Linked DNA regions of Synechococcus elongatus PCC 11801. The protein of the gene in region 1 binds, or shares a complex with, the protein of each later gene. Links are inferred from orthologs where the notes say so. Each region holds a gene or a part of one and is shown in the gene's direction. Other genes may lie near its edges.

What was found.
Region 2: the proteins of carB (region 1) and carA are in contact, whole or in part, in a solved structure (PDB 1KEE), measured with the Escherichia coli proteins. The link is inferred for Synechococcus elongatus PCC 11801 from one-to-one orthologs.

Annotation. Positions count from the first base shown.
Region 1 is NZ_CP030139.2:2,533,647-2,537,837, forward strand. Bases 27-3,902 are described here. They hold carB (carbamoyl-phosphate synthase large subunit), read left to right. Parts: upstream 27-408; coding sequence 409-3,702; downstream 3,703-3,902. Other genes in these bases: DOP62_RS12685 (DUF3318 domain-containing protein), read right to left, coding at 27-285; ctpC (carboxyl-terminal processing protease CtpC), read right to left, coding at 3,853-3,902. Also shown: more of DOP62_RS12685, read right to left, coding at 1-26; more of ctpC, read right to left, coding at 3,903-4,191. UniProt on the Escherichia coli protein: Large subunit of the glutamine-dependent carbamoyl phosphate synthetase (CPSase).
Region 2 is NZ_CP030139.2:1,285,327-1,288,562, forward strand. What follows is about bases 267-3,187. They hold carA (glutamine-hydrolyzing carbamoyl-phosphate synthase small subunit), read left to right. Parts: upstream 267-1,099; coding sequence 1,100-2,275; downstream 2,276-3,187. Other genes in these bases: trpD (anthranilate phosphoribosyltransferase), read left to right, coding at 267-1,042; DOP62_RS06145 (STAS domain-containing protein), read left to right, coding at 2,326-2,718; DOP62_RS06150 (Mini-ribonuclease 3), read left to right, coding at 2,721-3,137; rlmB (23S rRNA (guanosine(2251)-2'-O)-methyltransferase RlmB), read left to right, coding at 3,179-3,187. In the rest of the region: more of trpD, read left to right, coding at 1-266; more of rlmB, read left to right, coding at 3,188-3,236. UniProt on the Escherichia coli protein: Small subunit of the glutamine-dependent carbamoyl phosphate synthetase (CPSase).

The DNA of each region.
Region 1 (4,191 bases):
TTCACCGACTGCGCCGCCCAAGCCGATCGCCAAGGCTGCCATTTCCCAGCCATCACGGGGAATCGCATCATTTTGGATGCGGCCAACTTCATGCCAAAAGAGCAGATTGCGTTGGTCAATCGCCAACTGCTCCCAGCGCAGGAGATCAATCTGGATTTCAACTTCGTCGCGACCGATTTCTTCGCAGGTCACCAAGGGCGGATCGACGGCTGCCGACGCTTCCACAAAGACCCAACTCTGCAATTCGGGTGGCAGCAAACCCTTGAGACGCTGAAGTTCGCTCATAGCCGGTGGTGACGATAACCCATGCGCAATTGTCCCTAGCATACAAGCCCGACTCAGCCCTCGGTGTCGGGGAGCACCAGCGCAGATGGCAGAATAGATCGGATTTGCCGCTGTGACCGTGCCATGCCTCGCCGCCAAGATATTCGCAAAATTCTGCTGCTCGGATCCGGGCCGATTGTGATTGGACAGGCGTGCGAGTTTGACTACTCGGGCACGCAAGCTTGTAAGGCGCTGCGCGAGGAAGGCTACGAGGTGGTGTTGGTTAACTCCAACCCCGCCACGATCATGACCGACCCCGAGACGGCCGATCGCACCTATATTGAGCCGCTAACGCCGGAACTGGTCGCGCAGGTGATCGAACGGGAGCGCCCCGATGCGCTGCTGCCCACGATGGGTGGCCAAACGGCGCTGAACCTCGCGGTTGCGCTCGCCAAAAACGGCACCCTCGATCGCTTTGAGGTGGAACTGATCGGCGCGAAACTGGAAGCGATCGAAAAAGCTGAAGACCGACTCCTGTTCAAAGAAGCGATGGAGCGGATCGGCGTCAAAGTTTGCCCCAGCGGCATCGCCAACAATATGGCCGAGGCTCAGGCGATCGCGGAGCAAATCGGCACCTATCCGCTGATCATCCGTCCGGCCTTTACCATGGGCGGCACCGGCGGCGGCATTGCCTATAACCAAGAAGAATTTGAGCTGATTGTTCAGTCGGGCTTGGATGCCAGCCCCGTCAGCCAAATTCTGGTGGAACAGTCGCTGATTGGCTGGAAAGAATTCGAGCTGGAGGTGATGCGTGACCTCGCCGATAACGTCGTGATCATTTGTTCGATCGAAAACCTCGATCCGATGGGCGTGCACACCGGCGACTCGATCACCGTTGCACCGGCACAAACCCTAACCGATAAGGAATATCAGCGACTGCGCGACCAAGCAATCGCAATCATCCGCGAGATCGGGGTGGAAACTGGCGGTTCCAACATCCAGTTCGCGATCAATCCCCAAGATGGCGACGTGATCGTGATCGAAATGAACCCGCGCGTTTCCCGGAGTTCAGCGCTGGCTTCGAAAGCGACCGGCTTCCCGATCGCCAAAATCGCCGCCAAACTTGCGGTCGGCTACAGCTTAGATGAACTGAAAAACGACATTACCCGCCAGACACCAGCTTCCTTTGAACCGACGATCGACTATGTCGTCACCAAGATCCCGCGCTTTGCCTTCGAGAAATTCCCCGGTACGCCTGCCCAGCTGACCACGATGATGAAATCCGTGGGTGAGGCGATGGCGATCGGGCGGACCTTCCCCGAGTCTTTCCAAAAGGCGCTGCGATCGCTGGAAATTGGTCGGGCCGGCTGGGGCTGCGATCGCCCCGAAACCCTGCCAACACTGGATCAAATCAAGCCACAACTCCGGACACCTAGCCCCGATCGCATTTTTGCAGTGCGGCAGGCGATGCTGCTCGGCCTCAGCGACAGTGACATCTACCAGCTGACGGGCATCGATCCATGGTTCTTGGAGAAGTTCCGCGAGATTTTGGAGGGCGAAGACTTCCTGAAGCGCACCTCAATCGAGCAGATCACACCAGCGCAGTGGCTGGAGGTCAAACAGCTGGGCTTTAGCGATCGCCAGATTGCCTTTGCGCTGGGTAGTTCCGAAGAAGCGGTGCGCCAGCGGCGACAGCAACAGGGCATCAAGCCGGTCTACAAACTGGTCGACACCTGTGCGGCGGAGTTTGAAGCCTACACGCCTTACTACTACTCCTGCTACGAATCGCCCCGCGCCCAACTGGGTGAGTCAGGTCTAGCCGCGATCGCACCGGAATCAGAAGTCCGTCCCAGCGATCGCCCGAAAGTGATGATTCTAGGGGGTGGCCCTAACCGCATTGGTCAGGGCATCGAGTTTGACTACTGCTGTTGTCACGCGGCCTTTGCGCTGGCCGACGATGGCTACGAGACGATCATGGTCAACTCCAACCCTGAGACGGTCTCCACCGACTACGACACCAGCGATCGCCTCTACTTTGAGCCGCTGACCCGCGAGGATGTGCTGAACATTCTGGAAGCCGAGCAGCCCCAAGGCGTGATCATTCAATTCGGCGGTCAAACGCCGCTGAAGCTGGCTGTTCCCCTGCAAACCTTCCTGCAAACGCCAGAAGGTCAAGCCCTCGGTACCCAAATCTGGGGCACCTCGCCGGACTCGATCGATACAGCGGAAGACCGCGAACGCTTTGAGCAAATCCTGCGCCAGCTCGACATCGCCCAGCCTGCCAATGGTCTGGCGCGCAGCCCCGAAGAAGCCTTAGCGATCGCCCATCGCATCGGCTACCCGACGGTGGTGCGCCCTAGCTACGTTTTGGGCGGCCGTGCGATGGAGATTGTCTACTCCGATGCCGAACTCGAGCGTTACATGGCTGAGGCCGTGCAGGTCGAGCCGGATCACCCGATTTTGATCGACAAGTTTCTTGAAAACGCGATCGAAGTTGATGTCGATGCCCTCGCCGATCGCACGGGTCAAGTCGTCATCGGCGGGATCATGGAGCACATTGAGCAGGCCGGCATTCACTCCGGCGATAGCGCCTGTTCGCTGCCCACCGTCAGCCTCAACGAGACGGTGCTGGAAACGATCCGTGCTTGGACAACCCAGCTCGCGAAAGCGCTCAACGTCATCGGCCTCATGAACATTCAGTTCGCCGTCAAAGACGAGCAGGTTTATATCCTCGAAGCCAATCCCCGTGCCTCGCGAACCGTTCCCTTTGTCTCCAAGGCGATCGGGCGACCGCTGGCCAAGATTGCAGCACGATTGATGTCGGGTCAAACACTAGCGGATCTCGGCATTACCTCTGAATTAGTGCCCAGCTACCTCTCGGTTAAAGAAGCCGTGCTGCCCTTCGATCGCTTCCCCGGCACCGACACGCTGCTCGGCCCTGAAATGCGCTCCACTGGCGAAGTGATGGGCATTGATGTGGACTTTGGCCGTGCTTTTGCCAAGGCGGAACTGGCTGCCTCTCAGCGACTGCCACGCCAAGGCACGGTCTTCATCTCCGTCAGCGATCGCGATAAGGCGGCGATCGGGCCGATCGCGCGGGAATTTCTCACGTTGGGCTTCCGAGTGGTTGCAACGGGTGGCACTCAAAAAGTGTTGGCGGAGCAACGACTCTCCGTGGAGCCGATTCTCAAAGTCCATGAAGGTCGTCCGCACGTTTTGGATGCACTCAAGAACGATCAAATTCAGCTGATTATCAATACTCCCGCAGGCGCTCGCGCCAAAGTGGATGACCAGATTATTCGCCGCGCTGCACTCGATTACAAAGTGCCAACCGTAACCACGATCGCGGGTGCAAAAGCTACGGTTGAGGCGATTCGTGCCTTGTTAGAACAACCGTTGCAAGTGAAATCCTTGCAGGAATATCAACAACAGGGATAGCAACAGTCATCTGCTAGTTGTTCACCCATCTTCTGCAAGGATTTGGGTGAACTCGATTGGCTTGAAAACTTGACGCTTAACTAGCCGAAAGCACAGAAAGGCGAGTAGCGATCGCTACTCGCCTTTCTATCTAACTAATCCAGCAGTGGCTTATTTCGATGCGGTCGCAATCTTCTGCGTTAGCACCTTCAGTGCAGATTGGAATTGAGGGTCGCTGACCGTACCAATTTGCTCCTGATTTTTACTGAGACTTTCCCGTTGTGCATCGGTCAACTCAGCAACAATGTTGGGTTCGATACCCTGCTTATTGATATCGCGACCACTGGGCGTGAGGTACTTGGCGATCGTCACTGCCAGACCAGAGCCATCCCCGAGCGGACGAACAGATTGCACAAGACCTTTGCCAAAAGTCTTAGAGCCAATCAGTACGGCTCGATTGTTGTCTTGCAGAGCACCCGAGAGGATTTCGCTGGCGCTAGCGGATCCGCC
Region 2 (3,236 bases), 1.2 Mb from region 1 along the record:
CGTTGCACCGCCTGCCTTCGCCGAAGCTCAAGTCCTGCTGCAACGTCTGTTGACCCAAGAGTCGCTGGGGGCAGTGCAGTCTCGGGAATTGATGCAGCAGTGGCTTTCAGGAGCGCTGCCGGAGGCCCTGGCTGGTGCCCTTTTAGCTGCCTTGCAAAGTAAAGGGGTCGACGCCCAAGAGCTGGCGGCGATGGCACAAGTGCTGCAAGAACAGGCCGTCACGGTTGACAGCCGCGATCGCACAGAACCTTTGGTGGATACCTGCGGAACGGGCGGTGACGGTGCCGAAACCTTCAATATTTCTACGGCAGTGGCGTTTGTCACTGCTGCCGCTGGCGTCAAGGTGGCTAAACACGGCAATCGTTCAGCTTCTGGCCGAGTGGGCTCCGCAGACGTGCTCGAAGCCTTGGGGCTCAACCTCGCGGCCCCAAGCGATCGCATTCATGCGGCGGTGGATGAAGTTGGCATAACCTTCCTGTTTGCCCCAGGCTGGCATCCGGCCATGAAAGCAGTAGCCCCGCTGCGCAAAATTCTGGGGGTGCGCACCGTTTTTAATCTGCTGGGTCCTTTGGTCAATCCGCTACGCCCCACTGGACAAGTTATTGGCGTCTACAACCCCGGGCTGCTGCCGACCATCTCCGGTGCGCTCGCAGAGCTGGGCGTGCGCCGAGCGATCGTGCTGCATGGGCGGGAAGGGCTGGATGAGGCTGGCCTTGCTGACTGTACTGATCTGGCGATCGTGCGCGAGGGGCAACTCAGTCAACAGGTTGTTGATCCCCGTGATCTGGGGCTCACCCACGCCCCCACAACTGCGCTCAAAGGCGGCAGTGTGGAAGAAAATGCCGACATTCTCAAAGCCGTTTTGCAGGGCAAAGGCACGCGGGCTCAACAGGATGCCGTGCTACTGAATGCTGCTCTAGCGCTGGAGGTTGGCGAGCAAGTCGATCGCCTCGATCAAGGGGTGGAATTGGCGCGCTCGGTTTTGGCTAGCGGTGCTGCTTGGCAAAAGCTAACGGAGTTGGCTGCGTTTCTGCGCGACTGAGTGTGACTGGCGCACTGCTAGTCAGAAATCTGCCTGCGATCGCGAGCCAGTGCGATAATGGTTCGGATCTCGGGCTTTTGCTGCGTTATGTCCCTTGCTGAACGCCAAGCGGCGATTCTCGTCTTGGCCGACGGGTCGGTTTTCCAGGGTTATGCCTGCGGTGCATCCGGCACCGTCATCGGTGAAGTGGTGTTTAACACCGGCATGACTGGCTACCAAGAAGTATTGACCGATCCCAGCTACTGCGGCCAGATTGTCAGCTTCACCTATCCAGAACTCGGAAATACTGGGGTGAATCCTGAGGATGAGGAGTCGGCACGCCCCCAAGTCAGTGGCCTGATTGCCCGCAATATTGCTCGCTTACATAGCAACTGGCGTGCTGAGAAATCGTTGCCAGACTACTTAAGTCAGCACAACATCGTCGGCATCTATGGCCTCGACACCCGAGCGCTGACTCAGCACCTGCGATCGACGGGGGCTATGAACGGCGGCATCTCTACGACCATCCTGGATCCAGCGCAGCTCTGGGAAGAAGTGAAAGCGGCTCCCTCAATGGAAGGGCTGAACCTGGTGGGGCAAGTCACAACCGATCGCCCTTACGAGTGGCAAACCCCTACGAGCCAAACCTGGGAATTTATTGAGGCGCCAACAGCAGAATCGCTGACTGTTGTGGCGATCGACTTTGGCGTCAAGCGCAATATTCTGCGCCGCTTGGCCAGCTATGGCTGCCGTGTGATTGTCGTCCCTGCTGACACCCCCATCGAAGAGATCCTGCGACATCAGCCCGATGGTGTGTTTCTGTCTAATGGTCCTGGCGACCCATCGACGGTTCGCAGCGGGATTGAAACGACTCAAGCCCTTTTGAAGACAGGATTGCCACTGTTTGGAATCTGTTTGGGACACCAAATTCTTGGATTGGCCTTGGGTGCCCAAACGTTCAAGCTCAAGTTTGGCCATCGCGGCCTCAACCATCCCTGTGGCTTATCTCAGCAAGTAGAAATCACTAGCCAAAACCACGGCTTTGCGATCGCGGCAGATTCTTTAGGCCCTGAGATTGAGGTAACCCACCTCAATCTCAACGATCGTACGGTTGCTGGTTTGCGCCATCGGCAGTTGCCGGTCTTTTCCGTGCAATATCATCCCGAAGCAAGCCCAGGCCCGCACGATTCTGACTATCTCTTCCAGCAATTTGTGACCTTGATGCGCGATCGCCAACTCACTCCAGTGGGTTAGACCAGTTGCAGCTCTGGCTACCCTACCCCTATACTTGAGCGTCTGCTGAGATGACAAAGCTGGAGGATACGGCCATTCGCGAAACACTCGCCCTGACGGTTAGTTTGCGAGGAACCGTAGAAGTCAGGGACGATTACCAATTGTTCCGTCTCACGGGTCAGCTCGATGCTTTCTCGGAGCCAGCCTTCCGCAAGGTTCTTGGCAAGAGCCTAGAAGATGGGCCTAAGCATGCTATCTTAGATCTTTCGAAGATCGATTTTATCGATAGCTCTGGCCTCGGTGCTTTGGTTCAACTTGCAAAGCAAGCCCAAACCAACAAAGGAAGTTTACAGATTGTCACGAATCCCCGCGTCACTCAGACGGTGAAGCTCGTGCGACTTGAAAACTTCTTGGCGCTTCAGCCATCGGTGGACGCTGCGCTGTCCAATATCAGCGTGTCTTGAGTTTGTTCGTTCCCGAGTCAGACCCCCTCCGCGGCGATCGCCGCTTGAGTCCTGCGGCAGCTAAGCAACTGTCGCCCCAGGCACTAGCCTACCTAGGAGATGCCCTCTACGAATTCTATGTGCGCCTGCGATTGTTACTGCCGGCGCAACGTTCTCATCAGTTTCATCAGTCTGTGGTCGCTGCAGTGCGAGCCGAACGCCAAGCTGAACTGTTGATGAGCCTTCTACCGCTGTTGACAGCGGAAGAACTTGAGATTGTCCGTCGAGGCCGCAATGCGGCTGGACGAGTGCCACGCCGCCTGACTGCGGAATGCTATCAGCAGGCAACAGGGTTAGAGACCCTGCTGGGCTATCTCTATCTGTGTGATCCTCAGCGCTTGCAAGCGCTGCTCCAACTGCTGCCCGTCACTGAACATTGACGCCAGCCCTTCTGAATTTTTCTTCACGCGCGAGCTTTTTCATGTCTGACTATTCGGATCGTTCTGACTTTTCTGAACGTCAAGATCGTTCGGGTGACG